3 regions of the Arthrobacter sp. 10L424 genome follow, and region 2 is predicted to be linked to each of the others. Evidence: predicted binding sites of a transcription regulator. Region 2 holds the regulator's gene; each other region holds the start of a gene.
The links. Region 2 encodes HrcA, which represses chaperone genes, less so after heat shock. Its sites were predicted from a motif close to TTNGCACTCGNNNNNNNCGAGTGCNAA; they were not measured.

Region 1: the regulator HrcA is predicted to act here: its motif matches at 1,961-1,987, upstream of groL (chaperonin GroEL).
Region 3: the regulator HrcA is predicted to act here: its motif matches at 1,862-1,888, upstream of AC1DC5_RS02215 (FmdB family zinc ribbon protein).

Annotation. Positions count from the first base shown of each region.
Region 1 covers NZ_JBFTJH010000007.1:122,805-130,227, forward strand. The annotation lists gene groL (chaperonin GroEL) at 139-1,776, opposite strand; gene AC1DC5_RS13535 (ABC transporter substrate-binding protein) at 2,096-3,358, opposite strand; gene AC1DC5_RS13540 (cold-shock protein) at 3,457-3,660, opposite strand; gene AC1DC5_RS13545 (LytR C-terminal domain-containing protein) at 3,861-4,469, opposite strand; gene AC1DC5_RS13550 (DUF3263 domain-containing protein) at 4,551-4,868, opposite strand; gene AC1DC5_RS13555 (uracil-DNA glycosylase) at 4,976-5,761, shown strand; gene AC1DC5_RS13560 (siderophore-interacting protein) at 5,811-6,650, shown strand; gene AC1DC5_RS13565 (threonine/serine exporter family protein) at 6,805-7,423, opposite strand, start outside.
Region 2 covers NZ_JBFTJH010000003.1:503,447-510,869, reverse strand. The annotation lists gene hemW (radical SAM family heme chaperone HemW) at 1-1,156, shown strand, start outside; gene AC1DC5_RS07935 (DUF4870 domain-containing protein) at 1,265-1,684, opposite strand; gene AC1DC5_RS07930 (DUF3097 domain-containing protein) at 1,828-2,676, opposite strand; gene hrcA (heat-inducible transcriptional repressor HrcA) at 2,908-3,921, shown strand; gene dnaJ (molecular chaperone DnaJ) at 4,021-5,148, shown strand; gene AC1DC5_RS07915 (16S rRNA (uracil(1498)-N(3))-methyltransferase) at 5,151-5,972, shown strand; gene AC1DC5_RS07910 (GerMN domain-containing protein) at 6,144-7,037, opposite strand.
Region 3 covers NZ_JBFTJH010000001.1:462,594-470,016, reverse strand. The annotation lists gene AC1DC5_RS02230 (GNAT family N-acetyltransferase) at 1-173, opposite strand, end outside; gene galU (UTP--glucose-1-phosphate uridylyltransferase GalU) at 179-1,096, opposite strand; gene AC1DC5_RS02220 (5-formyltetrahydrofolate cyclo-ligase) at 1,193-1,828, shown strand; gene AC1DC5_RS02215 (FmdB family zinc ribbon protein) at 1,976-2,227, shown strand; gene AC1DC5_RS02210 (RcpC/CpaB family pilus assembly protein) at 2,352-3,179, shown strand; gene AC1DC5_RS02205 (AAA family ATPase) at 3,253-7,365, opposite strand.

The DNA of each region.
Region 1 (7,423 bases), on a different contig from region 2:
CGCAACAACTGAGGGAACGTTTGGGCGGCCACTTAACGCCGACGGCGGCCCCACCCGAAGGAGGGACCGCCGTCGTCAAGCGTGCCGTTGCTGACGGAAATCCGTCAGCCAGGCGTTCAGGGCCTGGAGGCCGGGTGGTTAGAAACCGCCCATGCCGCCCATGCCGCCCATGTCGTCGCCGCCGCCCATCGGGGCGCCAGCCTTCTCGGGCTTGTCGGCCACAACGGCCTCGGTGGTGAGGAACAATCCGGCAATGGACGCCGCGTTCTGCAGGGCAGAGCGGGTGACCTTGACCGGATCGTTGATGCCGGCGGCCAGCAGGTCGACGTACTCGCCGGTGGCTGCGTTCAGGCCGTGGCCTGCGGGCAGGCCGCGGACCTTGTCGACCACAACGCCGGGCTCGAGGCCGGCGTTGAAGGCGATCTGCTTCAGCGGGGCGTCGATGGCGACGCGGACGATGTTCGCACCCGTTGCCTCGTCGCCTGCGAGCTGCAGGTTGGCGAACGCCTTGGCGCCGGCCTGGATCAGGGCAACGCCACCGCCGGCGACGATGCCCTCTTCGACAGCAGCCTTGGCGTTGCGGACAGCGTCCTCAATGCGGTGCTTGCGTTCCTTGAGCTCAACTTCGGTTGCGGCACCGGCCTTGATGACTGCAACGCCGCCGGCCAGCTTGGCCAGGCGTTCCTGCAGCTTCTCGCGGTCGTAGTCCGAATCGGAGTTCTCGATCTCGGCGCGGATCTGGGAAACGCGGCCGGCGATCTGGTCAGCGTCGCCTGCGCCCTCGACGATGGTGGTCTCGTCCTTGGTGACAACGACCTTGCGGGCGCGGCCCAGGAGTTCGAGTCCGGCGGTCTCCAGCTTGAGGCCGACTTCCTCGGAGATGACCTGGCCACCGGTGAGGATGGCGATGTCCGCGAGCTGCGCCTTGCGGCGGTCGCCGAAGCCCGGAGCCTTGACGGCAACGGACTTGAAGGTGCCGCGGATCTTGTTGACGATGAGGGTGGCCAGGGCCTCGCCCTCGATGTCTTCGGCAATGATCAGCAGCGGCTTAGAGGACTGCATGACCTTTTCGAGGACAGCAACCAGTTCCTTGACGTTGGAGATCTTGGAGTTGACGATCAGGATGTACGGATCCTCGAGGACCGTTTCCTGGCGCTCGGCGTCGGTGACGAAGTAGGCGGAGATGTAGCCCTTGTCGAAGCGCATGCCTTCGGTGAGTTCCAGCTCCAGGCCGAAGGTGTTGGACTCCTCGACGGTGATGACACCTTCCTTGCCGACCTTGTCCAGGGCTTCGGCAATCAGGGCGCCAATTTCGTTGTCACCGGCGGAGATGGACGCGGTGGCGGCGATCTCTTCCTTGGTTTCGATTTCCTTGGCGGAGGCCAGGAGCTCGCGGGTGACAGCCTCGACGGCCTTCTCGATGCCGCGCTTGAGGGACAGGGGATCAGCGCCGGCCGCGACGTTGCGCAGGCCTTCCTTGACCAGGGCCTGTGCCAGCACGGTGGCGGTGGTGGTTCCGTCGCCGGCGACGTCGTCCGTCTTCTTGGCAACTTCCTTGACCAGCTCGGCGCCGATCTTCTCGTAAGGATCGTCCAGCTCGATCTCCTTGGCGATGGAAACGCCATCGTTGGTGATCGTGGGGGCGCCCCACTTCTTTTCGAGGACGACGTTGCGTCCACGCGGGCCGAGGGTGACCTTGACGGCGTCGGCGAGGATGTTCAGGCCCCGCTCAAGACCGCGGCGTGCCTCTTCATCAAATGCAATGATCTTGGCCATAACGGCAGTAGTCCTTTCGGGACAGTCGTTAAGAATGAACCTTTGCTGCGGTGCCCGCGACGGACGATCCCTGGCCCGGCGGCCTCTGTATGCCGTTGGGCCCGGGATCTCACCCCAGCCAGGTATTTCTTTCGCTCCTGGATCGGCTGCCTCAACTCCGCAGCCGGGCGAACCGGGCGTCGTTTTAGCAGTCAATACGCGGGAGTGCTAACTCAATAATTAGCACTCCCCCGGGGAGAGTGCAAGCAGTGGTCGCGCAGGATGACCCTCCATTGGCGTGCTGGCGGCTCTCAGGCGCGGCACACTACGCTACGGGCGATTAAGTCCCGCTGCTGCTGGCAGTTTCGTTGCCGCTCATGGTTGCCGTGTTGTCCGGCCCGTAGGTGTAGACAACATAGTTTGCGGAACTGACGTCACCGTTGGAATCGAAGCCGACCGGACCGGATTCGCCGTCGTAGTCGGGGCGTTTGCCTGCCCGGATGGCGTCGGTGCATTCCTGGTAGCTCTTGCACACCGCGGCCTCACCGGCGGGCCCGCCGTTGCCTGACGTCGGGGCCGTCCCGCCCGAGACGGTGAGCAGGCTCGCCGCAATGGAGGTGCCGGCGTCGTCCTGCGCTGCGGCCGCCGCGATGGCGGCAAGGTTGACGGCGTCGTAGGTCTCCGCGGCGAACGTCATGTCCTTCAGTCCAGGATCCACGGAAACCAGCTCGCCCTGGAAGTGGGCCGAGGCAAAGGTTCCCGGCAGGATCCCCCGCGCACCGTCGAGGGCGCGGGAACCCAGCCCTGAACCGTACTGGCTCACCGCTCCGTCGCTGAGGATGAGCTTCTTGCGGGCAAGGCCGGCGTTGTTCAGCTCGGCGATGGCACCCTGGGCACCGGCACGGGAGACCAGCACGACGGCGTCGGGGGCCGCTGCCTTCGCTGCAGCAGCAGCCTGCTGCGCCTGTCCCGGGGCGAACCCGGCGACGGTGAGTGGCCCGAGCCCGGCTTCCTTGGCGGCGGCGGCCACCGCGTTGGATACGTCCTTGCCGTAGGCGCCTTCCTCGTACACAACGGCAATGGTTGCAGCGCCGCTGTCCTTGGCAAGCTTGACGAGAACGGGGGCCTGGGCGATGTCGGCCGCCGAGGTGCGGAAGTAGTAGCCGTTGCTCTCGTAGCTGCTGAGCCCGCTGGCGGTGTTCGCGGGGGAAATCATGGCCACCTTGGCGTTGGACAGGACGTCGATGGCGGCGGGCGCCCGGCTGGAGTCCGTCGGACCGATGACGATGTCCGCTTTGGCGGCAACGAGTGCCTTGGCCTGCGCTGCGGTGTCTCCGCTGACGGTCGACGGAAGCAACTCCACCGGTTTGCCCTTGTGACCGCCTGCAGCGTTGATTTCCTTGACGGCGAGCTTCGCGGCGGCGAGTTGGGGCGCGTTGAGGAAGTCTTGCGGGCCGGTGTTGTCGAGGATCAGGCCGATCCGCAGGGTCCCGTCGCCGCTGGCGTCGGCTTGCTCGACACGGGCACCGCCCGCCGGACCCAAACATGCCGTGGTAACCAGGGCGGCAACAACCGCCACGGCCACGGCCCGGCCGCGCCGCAGGCCCACCCTCCGGCGCCCGACCGTGCCGCCGGCAGCCTTCCGGCCGGAAATCGTTGCGGCAGGGTCCTGCGACACGTGCGCTGCGGAGGTGAAGGTCACTAGGCGGGCCGGACGCTTTCGGCCTGCGGGCCCTTTTCGCCTTCGCCGACTTCGAGTTCCACGCGCTGCCCCTCATCCAGGGCGCGGTAGCCCTCGCCCGCTATCGCTGACCAGTGCACGAAGACATCGGCCCCGGAGTCGTCCACGGTGATGAAGCCGTAGCCCTTTTCGGCGTTGAACCATTTGACGGTTCCCAATGCCATGGTGTCCACACTTTCAGTCGGATTGCGGGCGGCACACCACGATGTGCGCCGCGGACTGCGGGCGGCAGAATGCATAACGCAGAATGCACAACACAGAATGCAAAAGTTGTCCGCAAGTACTCTACCCACACCGTCCGGCCGGTGCGCAGGGAGCCGGCCGGTCCGTCTGCGAATAGTTATTCAGGCGTAACCGGAACGGGCTACTCGAAGCCGGGGCCCAGCACCACGACGAGCGGCACTTGGAATTCGGCCGAGTCCACCACGGTCTGGATGCCGAGGAGTTTGCCGAGGGCCTCGGCATTGCCCTTCTGCGCGGCGCCACTGTAGAAGACGACCGAGCTCTTCTGCGGCACGCCTCCCCAGTTTCCGAGCATGCCGAGCTTCCAGCCGGCGGTGGAGACGGTTCCGCCAACGCGGTTAGCCAGTCCCGCGGTAGTGGTGCCGTTGTAAATCGCCACCGGCTGGGTCTTGTCGACGGCGGAAGTCGGCGTCGGCGTCGGCGTGGCGGACGGCGTGGCAGCCGCAGACGGTGTCTCGCTGGGAGCGGGGCTGGAGGCTGTGGGCGCGGGCGATGCTGCGGCACTGTCGGCACCCTGCTCGGCCGAAACGGCCACCGTGTTACCGCCGGTGGAGAATCCGAGTTTCGGCAGAATCAGGAAGGCCACGAGGCCAACGGCCAGGGCCGCAGCGCCGACGGCCAGGATGGGCGCCAGACGGCGGCGGCTGGATTCGGCGACGGCCCGGTGGACACCTTGGCGTGTGGAGGTCTCCGGGATCCGATCAAATTCATCCCGAGCGTATTTGGTCATGGTAAAACGACGTCCTTGCTGATTTCTGACGAATTGTCCACGCCGGCCGGTGCGCGGGAATCCGTGCATCCGGCTGTGCTTTTATGCGTCTGAGCCCAAGCGGCGGGCAGTGCGCGCACGTTGGCGTGACGTACGTAGTCTACGCATTCTCTTCACCAACATCGGATCATGGGCCAACGCATCCTCGGTATCGATGAGGGCATTGAGGATCTGGTAGTAGTGCGTGGCGGAGAGGTCGAACAGTTCCCGGATGGCTTGTTCCTTGGCTCCGGCGTACTTCCACCATTGCCGTTCCAGCGCCAGCATCTGCTGATCCCGGCTACTCAGGGGCGACTCGGCGCGGACATCCGCGGCAACGGACTCCGCCGTCGAAAGGTGCTCTTGCGCTTGTTCGGCCACCACACACTCCCTGCTTGTTCCGGCCCGGCTGGTTCCGGTGAAAAGTCTTCCCCCATGCTACGGACGAATAACAGGGTTGTCATTTGCCACCCTGCGAGAATGGCCCTGTGCCGAACTCCGATTCCCTTGATTCCGATGCCTTGTTCGAGCTGGAGGCCCCCGCAGCCGAGGCCGTCGGCTACGCCGGACTGGCCGCCCTGCCGCTGAATAAGCTCGTGGCTCCAGGCTGGGCCGAAGTGCTGGCGCCGGCCGAGGGGCAGTTGCGGGATGTCCTGCGGTTCCTGGGCGACGAGGTTTCCGGTGGCCACGCGGTCCTGCCGCCGCCGTCGAACGTCCTGCGGGCATTCCGGCAGCCGCTGGCGGATGTCAGGGTGCTGATCGTGGGCCAGGACCCGTATCCGACGCCGGGCCACGCCGTGGGGCTGTCCTTCGCCGTGGACGGCGCCACCCGGCCCATCCCGCGAAGCCTGGCAAATATTTACAAGGAGCTCGACGCCGATCTGGGGCTGCCGCCGCGGATCCACGGCGACCTGAGCGGCTGGGCGGACCAGGGTGTGCTGCTGCTGAACAGGGTCTTGAGTGTCCGGGCAGGGGCGGCCGGCTCGCACCGGAACAAGGGATGGGAAGCCATCACGGCGGCGGCGATCAGCGCCCTGGTGAACCGCACGACGCCGAGCGGTGCGCCAGCGCCGCTCGTGGCGATCCTGTGGGGAAAGGACGCCGAGACCGTGCGTCAGCTGCTGGGTGCCACGCCGGTGATAGCCAGCGCCCATCCGAGCCCGCTCTCGGCCGCGCGGGGATTCTTCGGGTCCCGGCCTTTCAGCCGGGCCAATACGCTGCTGCGGGAACAGGGCGACGGCACGGTGGACTGGGAACTGCCGCCCCTTCCCTAGCCGGCTTCACAGTACGGCCGGGCTCAGGCTCTTGGCTAGGCTTGGCACTATGACATCAGTGCCCGCCGCCACCTCGGCCACCCGGAATTCCCGCCCGCAGACCAACCTCACCGTCCTGCGCCGCGAGCAGCTCTCGCCGCACATGGTCCGGATCATCGCCGGCGGCCCGGGTTTCGCCGGTTACGTGAACAACGCCTTCGTGGACCGTTACGTCAAGATCGTGTTCCCGCAGCCCGGGATCACCTACCCGGATCCGCTGGACCTCTGGGAAATCCGGGAGTCCATGCCGCGGGAGCAGTGGCCGCACACCCGGACCTACACCGTCCGCTGGGTCGACGAGGCGGCCGGGGAACTCGCCATCGACTTCGTGATCCACGGGGACGAAGGCCTGGCCGGACCGTGGGCCGCGTCCGCCCAGCCCGGCGACGCCATGGTGTTCACCGGCCCGGGCGGCGGCTACAACCCGGATCCGGCCGCGGATTGGTACCTGTTCGCGGGTGACGAGTCCGCGCTGCCAGCCATCGGTGCGTCGATCGAAGCGCTCCCGGCGGACGCCCGCGGACTCGCCTTCCTTGAGGTGGACGGCGACGCGGACATCCAGGCAATTGCCGCGCCAGCCGGCGTCGAGCTTCGCTGGCTCCTGCGCGGCGGTGTGCCGGCCGGGGCCAGTGACCTGCTGGTCACGGCCGTGCGCGACGCCGACTGGCCCGAGGGCCGCGTGCACGTCTTTGCGCACGGCGAGCGCGGCTACATGAAGAGCCTGCGGGATGTGCTGTACGTGAACCACGGGCTGGAACGCGCCCAGGTGTCGTTGTCCGGCTACTGGGCGAACGGCCGCGTGGAAGACGACTTCCAGGCGGAGAAGAAGCTCCCCATAGGGAAACTCTGACCGGGAAGATTTTAGGACAGGCAGGTCCTGACGGCGCCGGGGAGTTTCCCCACCTTTGCGATCCCGACGGCGGGACTTCCCCGCGTGGCGCCCCGGCACGCCGTCGGAACCCGCCAAAGGTGGGGAACCCCGGGGCGCAGCCCGCAGAGGAGACCTAGCGGCGCCGCGCCCGCCGTCGTTCGTTGCTGGCCAGGCCGCGGGTCAGGGGCCGGGCAAGGGTGTCACCGAGCACGATGCCGGCCGCCACACCCATCACGATGGCACCGGCGTTGAGCATGCCCCCCGCGCCGAGCAGGATTTCCGATTCCTCGATGGTCAGTACATACATGGAACGGAATATGGTGAGTCCGGGGAGCAGGATCAGCGCGGCCGGAACGGCGACCACCAGCTGGGGGGCGCCCATCCGGAGCGCCACCACCCGCGCAAGCAGGCCGATGACGACGGCGGCCACGGCCGGCGAAAAACGCTGGCCGATGCCCAGGTTCCCTGCCTCCAACAGGACCAGATAGCCCACCACCCCCACGGCCGCCGTCGGCAGCAGCAGGGTCCAGCTTGTTTGTTCGGTGATGCCGATCATCAGCACCGCAATGGCGATCAGAAGGATCACCACGAACAAGGGATACGCCGGCGGGAATGTTTCGGTGACGTCGATGGATTCCATCGCCATCATGTCCCCCACCACGAATCCCACGGCGATTCCGGCCACGAGCGCGCCGAAGGTCAGCATGGTGGACAGGAACCGGCCGGCCGCGGTGACCGGGAAGCCGTTGATC
Region 2 (7,423 bases):
GGCTTTCGGGCTGTACGTCCATATCCCGTTCTGCGCGGTGCGCTGCGGCTACTGCGACTTCAACACCTACACGGCCACGGAGCTCGGCGGCGGGGCGTCCCAGGACGCCTATGCCGGCACGGCCGTCGCGGAGGTCGACTTCGCGGCAGCAGTCCTGAAGACCAGCGGCCTGCCGGCACGTCCGCTCAGCACGGTCTTCTTCGGCGGCGGCACGCCCACGTTGCTCCCGGCCGAGGACCTTGCCCGGATCCTCACCGCCGCCATCGGCGCCTGGGGTCTGGAGCCGGGCGCCGAGGTGACCACCGAGGCCAACCCGGATTCCGTTACCCCCGAATCCCTGCAACTGCTGGCCGACACAGGCTTCACAAGGGTGTCCTTCGGGATGCAGTCGGCCGTCCCGCACGTGCTGAAGGTCCTGGACCGCACCCACACGCCCAGCCGCGTGCCCGAAGTGGTGCAGTGGGCGCGTGATGCGGGCCTCGCGGTCAGCCTCGACCTGATCTACGGCACGCCGGGGGAGTCGCTGGAGGACTGGCGCTACTCGCTGGAGACGGCGCTGTCCTACGGCCCCGACCACATCAGCGCCTACGCGCTGATCGTCGAGGAGGGCACCAAGCTTGCCGCGCAGATCCGCCGCGGAGAAGTCCCCGGCATCGACGACGACGACCACGCCGACAAATACGAACTCGCCGACGAACTCATCTCGGCGGCAGGGCTGTCCTGGTATGAGGTCAGCAACTGGTCCCGCACCCCGGAGCAGGCCTGCCGGCACAACCTCGCCTACTGGCGCGGCGACGACTGGTGGGGCATCGGACCCGGGGCGCACTCCCACGTGGGCGGCGTGCGCTGGTGGAACGTCAAGCACCCCACCGCCTACGCCAACCGCCTCGGATCGGGGCTCTCGCCGGCTGCCGGCCGGGAGACCCTCGATTCACAGACCCGCAACATGGAGCGCGTCATGCTGGAGGCCCGCCTGAATTCCGGGCTGGACATCGCCAGCCTCGGCGGACTGGGTGACACCGGTCGCCACGCCGTCGCCGGACTCATCGCCGACGGCCTGATTGACCCGGCGTCGGCGTTCCACGGCAGCCTCGTGCTGACACTCAAGGGCCGGCTGCTCGCCGACGCCGTGGTTCGCAGGATCCTGCCGGATTAGGAGTCCGGAGGACTATACCGAAAAAGCCGGCCGCTGCCCTGAGGGCAACGGCCGGCTTTCCTGTTTGGATCGGGCGGCTTGGGCCCGTGACCGGTTCCGGCGGGACGGCTACTTAATCCAGCGGAGGTTGAACTCATAGCGGTGCGGCTGGCCGCGGTTGACGTGGATACCGGCCGCGACGGAGAAGCACGTGACGGCAATCCAGATAACCGTGGCGAGGACGGCGAAGATGTTGCCCACCACCGGTACGAAGACCAGCAGGTTGCAGAGCACCGCTGCGATCGTGGGCGGCAGCGTGAAGTTCAGGGCTTCCTTGGACTCCTGGGCCGTGAACGGGCCGCGGTCCCTGAAGATCAGGTAGATCAGCAGCGAGGGGACGCAGCCGAGGATGCCGCCGAAGTGGGCCAGGGTGGCCCACTGACGGTCCTCGTTCGCCGTCAGGGGCAGAGCATTTGCCGGAACGCCATGGTACGGGGGCTGGCCATGGCCGGCCTGGTTGCCGTTTTGTTCGCGTGCGTCATCTGCCACGGTGTCGTCCTTCGGATTGCTGTGGTGCGTTGCTGCCTGGGGGTGCCAGGGCTGCGCCGGGAGCGCAGCCGCCGTTCCAAGAATACTTGCTTCGGCGCGGAATCGCGGATCGGCCCGCTGGCGGGGGCGCCCGGACAGGCTCCTCAGGGAACGGTGAGGAAGTCGATGACCTCCTCCACCCGGCCCAGCAGGGAGGGTTCCAGGTCGGCGTAGCTGCGGACCGCGCCGAGGAGTTTTTGCCAGCCCAGCCCGATGTCCTCCTTGGTGCTGTGCGGCCAGCCGAAAGCCATCAGGATGCCCGTCTTCCAATCCACGCCGCGGGGGATCACCGGCCACTTCTCGATCCCCAGCACACCGGGCCGGATCGCCTGCCAGACGTCCACATAGGGGTGGCCGACGATCAGCACGTTGCCGGCCGCCCCGGGCGATGCCATGACGGCGTCGGCGATCCGGGACTCCTTGGAATCGGGGACCAGGTGGTCCACCAGGACACCCAGCCGGCGCCCGGGGCCGGGCCGGAAGGCGGCCACGGCCCCGGCGAGGTCGTCGATGCCGTGCAGCGGTTCGACGACGATGCCCTCCACCCGGAGATCGTCACCCCAGACCTTCTCGACGAGTTCGGCGTCGTGCTTGCCTTCCACCCAGATCCGGCTCGCCTTGGCGACCTGCGCGCGCTGGCCCGCCACCCGGACGGAGCCGGAAGCTGTTCTGCTGCCGGCGGCGGCCGCAGCGGCCCGGGGTGCGGGCGGCATCAGCCGGATCGGCTGTCCGTCCAGCAGGAAGCCGAAGCCGAGCCGGAAGGAGCGGGACTTGCCGCGGCGGTCCTCCAGGGCGACGACGTGCATCCCGCCGGACTTCTCCACCCGGGTCACGGCGCCCACCCAGCCGGACTGCACATCTTCGAGGACCATGCCGCGTTCCACCGGCACCTCCGGAAGCTGGGCCTTGGCGGGGGCGGACAGGTCCTGGGGGCCCCAGTTCTGGTACGACATCGGTTCCACACTGCTTTGTGATCGGTTTGCTATGGCGGGCTGTGCCCGAAAACACTTGCCCCGGGAAGAACGCCCGGAGCGAATCCAATGCTAACAACGCGGCGACTCATATTAGACTGGTTAGCACTTAGGCATGTCGAGTGCTAACCAACATGCCGTGTGCCAGCAGAGCGTGCGGTGCGGCCGGCGAACGGCGGCACCGGATGCGGGACAGTCGAAGGGAGGTGGAGCGTGAGCGAACCACGCAAACTCGAAGTGCTGCGCGCCATCGTGGAGGACTACGTCCATTCACGGGAACCCGTCGGCTCGAAAGCCCTTGTGGAACGGCATCACCTGGGCGTATCCAGTGCCACGATCCGCAATGACATGGCAGCCCTGGAGGATGAGGGCCTCATCACAGCGCCGCACACGAGTGCCGGCCGCATCCCCACCGACAAGGGCTACCGGCTCTTCGTGGACCAGATTTCGGCGGTGAAGCCGCTCTCACCGGCAGAACGCCGCGCCATCCAGGCCCTGCTGGAGGGTTCCGACGACCTCGACGATGTCCTGGACCGGACAGTCCGGCTGCTCGCGCACCTGACAAACCAGGTCGCCGTCGTGCAGTATCCGCATCTCAGCCGCGCCAAGGTCCGGCACATCGAATTCGTCCTGCTGGCGCCCCGCAAGGTGCTTATGGTGCTGATCGCGGACACCGGCAAGGTGGAACAGCGGGTCATTGACGTGGGGCAGGACTTCGGCGACGAGGCCCTGGCTGAACTCCGCACGCGGTTCCTCGGCGGCCTCGCCGGGACGCCGCTGAACCTGTTGCCGCAGTCACTGCAGTCCGTGGTTGGCAGTTGCCCGCCCGCGCGGCGCGCCGCAGCCCAGGCACTGGCCCGCGGCCTCGAGGCGCTGGCCACGAGCAGCCGCGAGGAGCGCATGGTCATGGCCGGAACCGCCAACCTCGCCCGCTCCAACGTGGACTTCCCGCTGAGCATCGGCCCGGTACTGGAAGCCCTCGAGGAACAGGTGGTCATGCTCCGCCTGCTGAGCGACATGGCCGCGGACCCGCGGGGCGTGACGGTCAGCATCGGCCGGGAGAACCCGTACGTGGGGCTCGCCGAGGCCTCCGTGGTGGCGACCGGTTACGGTCCGGACGCGACGGCGAAGGTCGGCGTGCTGGGTCCCACCCGGATGGACTATCCCACCACCATGGCCGCCGTCCGTGCGGTGGCCCGCTACCTTTCAAGGATTCTCGGCCCCTGACGGACGGCACACCGCGCCCGTCCAGACATTCTGACACCAGACTTCTTGCCCCTAACAGGCAGTGCCCCACCGGCAGTACAAAAAGGAAGAGATACAACTTTGAGCAGCCATTACGACGTTCTTGGAGTCTCCCGCGAAGCTACGGGCGAAGAGATCAAGAAGGCCTACCGCAAACTGGCGCGGACCCTCCACCCGGACGTGAACCCCGGGGATGACGCTTCGGACCGGTTCAAGGCGGTCACGCACGCCTACGAGGTCCTGTCCGATCCGCAGAAGCGCCGGATCTACGACACCACGGGCAACGAGAACGGCACCGACAACGGTTTCGGCGGCGGCAGCTACTCCGGCCAGGGCTTCGCGTTCCAGGACATTTTCGAGACCTTCTTCGGCGCCGGCGGCCAGGCCGGACCGGCCTCACGGGTCCGCCGCGGCCAGGACGCCCTGATCAGCGTCCGGATCGACCTCCGCGACGCCGTGTTCGGCGTCAACAAGAAACTCGAAGTCGACACGGCTGTCACCTGCCCCACGTGTGAGGGCTCATGCTGCCGTGAAGGCAGCCACCCGGAACGCTGCGACATCTGCGGCGGCAGCGGCCAGGTCCAGCGCGCCGTCCGTTCCATCCTCGGCCAGGTCATGACCGCAGCGCCCTGCGGTTCCTGCGAGGGCTTCGGCACTGTCATCAAGGACCCCTGCAACGAATGCGCCGGCCAAGGCCGGATCCGCAGCCGGCGCTCCCTGACGGTCAAGGTCCCTGCCGGCGTCGCCACCGGCACCCGCATCCAGCTCTCCGGCCAGGGCGAGGCCGGCCCTGCCGGCGGCCCCGCCGGCGACCTCTACGTGGAGATCCGGGTCAACAACGACGCCACGTACGTGCGCGACGGCGACGACCTTCACGCCAGCCTCAACATCCCCATGACGGCGGCGGCGCTGGGCACCGAGCTCACCCTCGACACCTTCGACGGCCAGCAGGAGATCGACGTCAAGGCGGGCACCCAGTCCGGTGAGGTCATTACGCTGCGCGGGCTCGGCGTCACCCACCTGCGCGGCTACGGCCGCGGCGACCTCAAGGTCCACCTTCAGGTGGACACCCCCGCCAAGCTCGACGCCGCCCAGGAGGACCTGCTCCGCCAGCTCGCGAAGCTGCGCGGTGAGCAGTTCACCGAAGGGAAGCTCGCAGCGAGCGGCGGGGTCTTCGCGAAGCTTCGGGACCGGCTCGGTAACCTGTAGCGGTGAGCAACCCGGTCTTTTTCACTGCCCCCGGCACTTTGGACGGGCTGGTTCCCGGTTCCGACTTCGTTCTCGACGGACCTGAAGCCCGCCATGCCGTCACGGTGAAGCGTCTTGCCGTGGGGGAGCCTGTGGACATCGCCGACGGCGCCGGCAAGCGCCTGACCGGCGCCGTCGCCGCCGTCGCCCCGAATGAGCTGACGGTGCATTGCTCCGGGCTCTTCGAGGAGCCCCGGCCAGCGGTGCGGCTGGTCCTCGTCCAGGCTCTCGCGAAAGGCGACCGGGACGAGCTCGCGGCCGAGACCGCCACCGAGCTGGGAATCGACGCGGTTGTGCCGTGGCAGGCCGAACGGTCGATCGTCCGCTGGAAGGCCGAGCGTGCGGCGAAGGCGCACGCCAAGTGGCAGTCGGTGGTCACGGCAGCGGCGAAGCAGGCCAGGCGGGCATGGATCCCGGAAGTTCGCTCCGCCGTCGACGGCGCCGGGCTGCAGGCGGCGGTGGCCGCCGCGGACCTCGCGATCATCCTGCACGAGGACGCCGTGCGTCCGCTGCGCGAGGTGCTGGGGGCCTGGCAGGCCGACTCCGCTGGTGAATTGCCTGTTGCTGACTTGCCTGCTGCCGACCTGACCGAGGGCGACGGGTCCCGCGGGGGCCGCGAGGTGCTGCTGATCGTGGGTCCCGAGGGCGGCATCAGCCCGCGCGAAGTGACCAGGCTCTGCGACGCCGGCGCCGTGACGGCCCTGCTGGGACACCATGTGCTGCGGTCGTCCACGGCGGGCCCCGCCGCGACGGTCCTCGCCAGCGATATTCTGGGCCGCTGGTAGCCCGGGACCGGCTTAAGAAGCAATCGACTGCTCCCCACCGGCACCCTCCCCACCGGCACCCTCGCCTCGCAAACTCGGCCAGGGAACCCTGGCGGAGTGGGCCCACACCGCCGTTCTGAGCGTTCAGGAGGGCCGTTACGGGGCCGCGGACGGGTTCGGGCAGGGGTCGGGCTACTTGACCGTGAACCCGCGGGTGTCGACGTTCAGTTCGCCGGCCGGGTTGCCGGCCTCAAGCTGGGACACCCTGACCTCGTAGTTGCCAGGCCCGAGGTTTACCGAGAGGCTGAAGGCACCCGATTGGCCGGCCTCGGCGGAGGCGGTGACCGTACCTTTCAGGTAGCTGGTCTTGATGCTGCCGTCGATCCGCAGGATCTCCCACCGGAGCTCGCCTCCCGGAGCTGTGCTGCGGCCGGAGACCTTGACGGCGCCGTCCGCGAGGGAGGTACCTTCCTGGGGATCAATGATCCAGACCGGGGCGACCATCCCGGTGCTGCGCGAGGTCGGGGCGCCGAGGCGGACGTGGTTGAAGGCGACGTAGTCGGTGTGACCGTCCACGAGCACCACCACCTGGATCTGCTGGCCGGAGTCGATCAGCCCGGCGCTGGCGGCGGCCGCCGTCGCGGTGTACACGAGCTGCTGGACCGCGCGCTCGGCCATGGCAGGATCCACATTGCTGTTGAATGCGTCCGCGGACATGTCGACGGTGATGACGTTCTTGCCCGAGATGGAGGACGCCAGCTTCTTGGGGTTCTGCCAGGGCGTGAAGAAGTCCGGATCGAGCGGCTTCTGCGACATCATCACGCGAAGCGCCCGGGTGACCGGGTTGTCCTGTTCCGGGACGTCACGGAACTCCCGGTAGAGGAACGTGTTGTCATTGCTCCGGCCGATCCAGTAGACCGGCGCCTTGTTGGAAGCCTGCGTGGTCTCCAGCGGCGCACTCGTGGTCGCCGCCGATGCCTGGGCGGACATCACCTGCGAGGGAGTGTTGGAGTTCGTGATGCCGGGCTGGGGAGTGGCCACACAGCCGGACAGGACAAGCGCAGCGGGCAGCATCAGCAGCAGCATGCGCGGTCGTATCCGCGCGCCTGCTGCTGTTGTCTGTCCGATCCCGCGTCGTCTGATCGCCGCTGCCCTTATCTGCTTGGTGTTCGTGTGCCGGCGTTTGTCTGCCGGTGTTGCCGGTCCATGCGCCAGCAGCCGGGCTGCAAGCGCCGTGCCGGTGGCCAATTTCCAGCATGGCACACGGGTCCGGCACGAATCCGGGGATTCGGCCGGCGGGCCGGAACTGCAACGGGAACGATATGAGGCCGATGCGAAGTTGATACCTAAATCCGGAAACGAAGTCAGAATCACAGTCAGAATCACAGCCAGAAGCACAGCCCGAAAACGCAGCCAGACACGCAGTCATGAACGCAGTCATAAACACAGCAGACACCGGGGCCGAGGCTGGC
Region 3 (7,423 bases), on a different contig from region 2:
CGGTAGTCGGGCAGACCACCCCCGGGAACGGGGTTGGACGCTTCCCAGGGGGCCAGCCACTCGCTGTTGCGGGAGCGGACCTCGGTCCATTCCTTGCGGTCCCGGTACCGGATGGGGCGCAACACGAGGTCGCCGCACTCAAGGGTCGCCGGCCAGGCGAAGCTGCCCCCCACGGGAGTTATTTGGTCAGGCTGGGCGCGAGGCTGGCGGCGAACTCGGGCAGCCATTCCCGCAGGCCGGGGCCGAGGTCGTCGCTGTCGCAGGCGAGCTGCACGCAGGCCTTGAGGTAGCTGAGCTTGTCGCCGGTGTCGTAGCGGCGGCCGCGGAAGACGACGCCGTACACGCCGTAGCCTTCGCCGTCGCCAGCCGCGAGCTCCTGGAGTGCGTCCGTCAGCTGGATTTCGCCGCCACGGCCGGGCTCGGTGCGTTCCAGAACCTCGAACACTGCCGGGTGGAGGACGTAGCGGCCGATCACCGCGAGGTTGGACGGGGCGTCGTCGACGTCGGGCTTCTCCACGAGCTGGTTGATGCGGACATACTCTTCACCCGCTATCGCCTGGATGTCGGCGCAGCCATAGGCGCTGATCTGGGACGGATCCACCTCGATCAGGGCAACAACCGAGCCGCCGGTCTTGGCCTGAACTTCGATCATGGTGCTGAGCAGTTCGTCGCGGGCGTCGATCAGGTCATCGCCCAGAAGGACGGCGAAGGGTTCGTAACCTACGTGCTGCTTGGCGCGGAGGACGGCGTGGCCCAGGCCCATCGGATCGCCCTGGCGCACGTAGTGGATGTCACCCAGGTTGCTGGCGGCCTGGATGGACGCGAGCTTGGCGGTGTCGCCTTTGTCCTCGAGGGTGGCTTCCAGCGCGGGGACACGGTCGAAGTGGTCCTCCAGCGCGCGCTTGTTGCGTCCGGTGATCATCAGGATGTCGTTCAGGCCGACGTTGACGGCTTCCTCGACGACGTACTGGATGGCCGGTTTGTCCACGACGGGCAGCATTTCCTTCGGCATGGCCTTCGTGGCCGGGAGGAACCTGGTGCCGAGGCCGGCTGCGGGAATGACGGCCTTGCGGACCGGAGCGTTGAGTGTAGTCACTCGACTAATCTAACGGAGGGACCAAACATTGCGTAATCATTCGAGCCGCCGGAGAACCTCCTCTCCCGGCTGCATCACGCGGAGGGACGGGGCGTCATGGCGTCAAAAGAAGAGATCCGGGCCGGCCACCGGGCCAGGCGCGCCGCGCTGACGAACGCCGGCCTGTCGAATGCCGGGACGGACATCGCCCGGCACGGCCTTGCATGGGCTTCCGGCCTGACCGGCGGCCGCCCGGGCACCTTTGCCGCCTATCTGGGCGTGGGTTCCGAGCCGCCGACGCTTCCCCTGCTGACGGCGTTGCATGAGGCAGGGCACAGGCTCCTGCTCCCGGTCTGCGAACCCGGCCTGGAGCTGAGCTGGGTGTACTGGACGCCGGCCTCCGAATCGGTCCGAAGCCGCTATGCGCCGATCCAGGAGCCCGCGGGAGAACGCCACGGCACAACGGTCATGCTGCACGCGCACGGCATCGTCCTGCCTGCCACCGCCGTCGATTTTTCCGGGAACCGGATCGGTCAAGGCGGCGGGTACTACGACAAGTTCCTGGCGGCGCTGACGGCCCTCCTGCCGTCCCGGGCCGGGGCGTCCGACGGCGGGTTGTTGCCGCCCCTGCCGACAGCCGCGGTCGTCTTCGACAGCGAGGTGCTTCCGGCCGGCAGCATCCCGGCAGAGTCCTTCGACCGGAAGGTGGCCGCCGCCCTGACCCCGGGCGGCCTGCTCCCGCTGCAGCCATAGCGCATGAGGGGCCGCGCGGCCGGGGTGATAGAATTAGCACTCAGGCCCTGCGACTGCTAAGTCACGGATTCCGCCGGAGACATCCCGGCAGCAATCCGGACCGGACAGCACGGGACCTGCTCGTTTGTCCCAGAGTGAGGATTTCCAGTGCCCACGTATGCATACGCCTGCAAGGACTGCAGCCACGCCTTCGAGATCGTGCAGTCGTTCACCGACAGCTCCCTCACGTCCTGCCCCGAGTGCCAGGGCACGCTCCGCAAGAAGTTCAACAGCGTGGGCGTCGTCTTCAAGGGCTCCGGTTTCTACCGGACCGACTCACGCGACACCAAGGGCAGCACGGTTTCCCCGGCTCCTGCCCCGGCTGCAACTCCGGCGCCCGCCGCGGCTTCCGCAAGCTAGGTACTGCCCGCACGGTTGCGGGTCCGCAGCGGATTGCCGCCTGACCGCGGAATGTCTTGGCCGTTTCTCCACATAGCCCAAACTGCGCCCGCCCGGCGTTCCCGCCGATGCGTAGGGTCGCACCATGGCCACCGTTGCGCGTTCCGTCCCGGCCGCCGGCAACTTCCCGGCGGAAATCCTTCGTGCCCTGCTTCGCGGTGCCTTGCGCCCCTCGCTTCCCGCGTTCGGCGCCCGTTCCGTTGGGCGCAGTTCCGGCGGCCGGAACTCGGGGAGTCCGCCGCGGGCACGGAAACCCGCCGGCCGGCCCTTCCGCCGTCTGGTCCGCTGGCTGGAGCGCAACCGGCGGCTGACTGTGGCACTGCTGCTGTGCATCGCGGCGGGCATCACCGTGCAGCAGCTCACGCCGGCCCCGGCCTTCACGGTCTCCGCCTTCGCCGCTGCCAGGGACCTGCCGTCCGGGGAGGTACTCGGCCCGGAAGACCTGACCCTGCTGAGCGTCCCGCGGGACCTCGTGCCGGCGGGCAGCTTTGGCGGCAACGATTCACCGCACGGCAAGCAGCTTGCCGTGGCGCTCCGGAAGGGCCAGCTGCTGTCCGATTCGCAACTTCTTGGGCCCGGCCTGCTGGCGGGAAGCCCTCCGGGAACGGCCGCCGTACCGCTCCGGATGGCCGATCCCGCATCAATCCAGCTGCTCTCCCCCGGACAACTCGTTAATGTGGTCATGACAACCGGCGGCACCTTTGACCAGACGGCTGCGTCCCAGGTGCTGGCTGCGGCAGTGCCGGTGCTGTGGACCTCCGGGCACGGCAACGAGGCGGGCCAGTGGCTGGCCGCCGGGGAAACGGAGGGCCTCATGGTCGTCGCTGCCGATGCCGATGAGGCACGCCGTCTCGCCGGCGCTTCCACGCAGGGGAAGCTGTTCTTTGTCCTGGTGGGGGCCGTACCGGGCTAGCCGGGCAGAGCGGCCGCAGCCCGTCCGCAACTCCGCCGGGGCCGCTGCCCGAGGTTCGTCCCGGGTCGGTCCCTTAGCCCCAGTGCGGAGGCTTTTGCTCCTGCAGCCAGGAGTCGTGGTCGTAACCGCCCGGCTCGTCGCCCCAGCGCCGCGGATCGTCTTCGGCGGCTCTGTTCGGCAGCACGCCGGCAGGGACGGTTGCCGGCGCGGCCGGCTGCGAAAGGTTGTCCCGGCCGCGGTCCCGGGTTTCCTCGCTGGTCTGGATCTCGCCGTCGTTCCGGGATTCGCCGCTGTTTCGGGTATCGCCGTCTGCAGTCATGCCGCCGGCCTCCTTACTGCCCTGATCTGTTCTGTAATATTGCGCGCCGTCCGGCCACCCGGACGGCGGCCGCTCCTCCGCGGCCTGCGCTTCGTTCACGGCCAGGTTCTCGACGTCGTCGTCAAAGAATCCCGGCGAGGCCTGCTTCCGGTGCGTTACGGCCGGTTTCTCCAGGCCAAGGTACCCGCCGATGCGGTCGGCGCAGGCCGAAGGATCGGTGAAGACCTCTATGGTCCATAGTGGCATGTAACGCCAGCCAAGTCGCTCCAGGAGCTGCGGGCGCAGCCTGCTGCGTTCGCGGACGGTCAGCCTGCGGTACTGCTCGGTGCCGTCGGACTCAATGGCCACGGGCCAGGGAATTTCGGCGTCGTCCTGTCCGAGGGTGCTCAGCGGGTCGGCTGCGGCCACCATGTTCAGGGCGCCGTCGTACTGGTGCCAGACCCGGGCGCCCCGGGCGCGGAGCCGGTCGCCGAGGTCAGCCACAAGGGGATCTGCCCCCAGGGCCTGTTCGCTGGCGGCGGCGCGCGACGCCGGGCTGCCAAGATCGGAGTTGCCGGCGATTTCCCGGTCCAGGAGTTCGTAGAAGTCCACTGCTCCGTGGCTCAGCCGGGTCACGTCCAGGTCCTCGGGACGGAAGCAGCTCAGCACGTGCAGGGACCGGCGCGCCCGTGTCATGGCGAGGGCGAACCTGGCCCGTCCGCCGTCCGCGGACAGCGGACCGAGGCTGTGCAATGCGCGCCCGTGCGGGGTGCGGCCATAGCCCGGTGAAAAGATCACGTGATCGCGGACCAGGCCCTGGGCGCGTTCCAGGTCCACCACCCGGAAGGATTCCTCCCCGGCCGTGAAGAAGCCGGCCAGCAGCGGATGGTTGGGCAGCTGAAGCCGGATGGACTCGCCGATCCGGGCAGCGTGCCGGAGGCTGCCGGTGACAACGGCCAGCGAAGTCCGAGGCCGCAGGCGGGCGTGTTCGAAAACAAGTTCCACCGCACGGTTCACCTCGGCCACGACGGATTCGACGCCGTCGTGGTCCGCGCTGGGCAGTCCGGTGCCGTCCGGCAGGTACTCGACGGTCAGGGCGCGGTCCAGGCCGGTGGCGGACTGGCCCTCCGGCAACCGGCGCAGCCCGCTGTCGTAGAAGCCCTTGCTCAGTTGCCGCACGAGGTCTTCGTCAACGGCACGGTAGACGTTCCGCAGGTTCCAGACGGGCAAGACGGCGGCCAGCGCCTTGTAGGCGCTCTCGACACCCTGGTGGGAGCTTTCGCCGGCGGCGAGCCGCTCCACACTGACGGTGAAGGTGCGCGGGCTGGCGATCCGGTCGTCACCAAAGGCAATGACCTGTTGGGCGCGGGCGAGGGCCGGCAGGACAGCCTGCAGCGACGTCGCCTCGGCATCAAGGATGACGACGGCGTCGAACCGCTGTGTCGCCGGCAGTACCGCGGTCAGGAGGTAGGGGCTGACCGACCACACGGGGACCAGCATGGGCAGCAGTTCCGGGGCCTGCCCGGTCAAGGCCGACAGTGTGACCCTGCCGTCCTTGAGCAGGCTGCGGAGCAGCTCCGCCTGGCGCGGGTGCTCAGCGATGGCGGCCCGCCAGCGTTCTGCAAGCTTCCAGCGCAGTCGGGCCGCGCCGCTGGCGATGTGGGCGTTGTCCGCGAGACGGTACTCGGCTTCCAGCTGGCGGAGGGCGTCGCCGTCGGACATAGCCAGGTAGTCATCCCCGCTGATCATGGCTTCCAGCGCGGACTGCCACCAGGCGAGCTCGAGCTCCGCGGCCACGGATCCGGCCGGAACTTCGCGTTCGGCAAGGTCGGCGAGAAGTTCGCCGAGGCCATGCTCGCGCATGTTCTCCACCAGGAGCGTCCGCTCCGGCAGGGTCTCCAGCGTCCCGGTGTCGGCCACCAGCCGCTCCAGGCGCTCTATGAGTTGCTCATAGGGCGTGTTGTGCAGCTCGCCGCCCGCCGCTGTGTGCCTCACGGCCTGGCCCATTTCGGCCAGTTCTGCTTCGAGTTCGCGGTACAGGCCGATGATCTCCGCCAGGCCGGAGGGGACCGCCGGATGGCGCTGCGTCGTGGCGTAGCCGGACCACGCGGCCCGCTGTTCCTGGACGAGGACGAGGGAGCTGTGCAGGTCGGCGATGTGGACGCCCGGGCGGACATACTCCTTAGCGACCCGCCGCAGGCGGGAGCGCTGCATGGATGGCATCTCGATGTTCCGTTCGCGGCGCCAGGAGGAGGCTGCGGTGGCGGAGATGAGGTCGTGGACCGGACGGTCGAAGATATCCGGGGTGAACTTGTCGAGGCTTTCGCGCACCGCCACGAGGAGCTCAACCTGGTCGCCCCATTCGGCGAACGTGCTGCCAAGTCGGATCTCGGCATGGTCGGCGACGCCGTTCATGAGTTCCCGCAGCTCAGGAAGCTTCCGCGCCACGGAGCGGGCCACCTGCTGGGCTTCCTGGGTTTCCTTGCGGGTCAGGAGGCGGGCGCCGTGCCAGGGGCTCGTCGTCGATGCCCGGCTGAAGCTTCCCAGCTCGGCCGCCCGGTGCAGCCGCCCGGCCAGTTCCTCCCGGTCCCGGATGCTGTCCAGCACGCTGCGCTTGAGCCGGACGGTGGTGGCCGGTGCGGGCTGGATCGAGGTCAGCGCGGCCAGCGACTGCATGGCCTCGTACGGTGAGCAGCCCCATCGCTGGCGGACGTTGTGCAGTGAAGCGACGTGGTCACGCAGGGCGTGGCGGTGCTCGATCAGGGTGGTGTGCAGATTGCGAAGCTGGGGCTCGAGGGACTTCTCGTTGCGCACGATCGCCCGGACGAGCTGGCCCTTGAGCTGCAGCGGCGTTGCGTTGCCGGCGAGCTGGAACAGGGCGGAATCCAGCCCCAGGGTGTCCAGCTCGGCGGAGATCTCGCCCAGGCTGGCACGCCGGTCCCCCACCACCAGGACGGTCTTGCCCTGGTCGACGAGGGCCCCGATGGTATTGATGGCCGTCTGGGTCTGGCCGGTGCCGGGCGGGCTGCTGACCACGAGCGAGTCCCCGGCGCGGACGGCGTCGACGACGTACTGCTGGTCCGTGTCGGCGTCGAGCAGGAGCAGTTCATCGGCCGGGTCGCGCTCGTCGGTGGTGGGGAAGCGCCCGGTCTTGAGCTCAGGAACTTCCACCGCTCCGCCGGCGGCAGCGCGGCCCAGCGCCGACACGAGGGGATGGTTCCCGTTGATCCACGGGTCGTCGAGGCTTCCGGACAGGTCGGCGAAGGTGGAGACCAGAAGGTTGTGTTCGACGTCGGCGCCGTGGATCGGCTGGATGAGGGTGCCAAGGCGGTCGAGGACAGGCTGCGGATCAAACCGGGCGGTGCTGTAGGCCATGCGGGTGACGGCGTTGACGTCGAAGACGATCCCGTGGATGGTTTTCAGGTGCCGGATCAGCGCAGGGTTGATCTTGGCCTGTTCGGTCAGCTGCAGTTCGTAGTCATCCTCGCCCGGCCGGACCGTCAGGGAGATGGCGGCCAGCATAACGGGGGCTGAAACGCGCTGGGGTTTGCCTCCGACGGCGGAGGTCCAGACGACAGTGCCCGCGGAGAAGTACCCCGCGTCGATGCCGCGGTCGTTGGCGAGTTCGAAAATCTTGGAGCGCAGGTTGCGGGAGGCCCGCGCGGCGACGACGTACTGCTGGTGGTCACGGATCAGGGTGGAGAGCCGGGTGCGCCGGCCGGCCATCAGCTGCGCCAGGCCGGAGGGATGGGCGTGGGTCAGGTCGATGGAGCCTTCAGGCGTCTTGGTGAAGCGCAGCATGGTGTCCGCTCCGGTGACGGGTTTGAGCCCCGACAGCCATTTCCTGAGCTCCTCGGAGCCCTCGGGGTGGCCTTGACCAACTGACACTGCTGCCTTCTTTTCTGTGCTCGCGTTTACTCTGCTCACGTTTTCCGTGCTCGCGCGG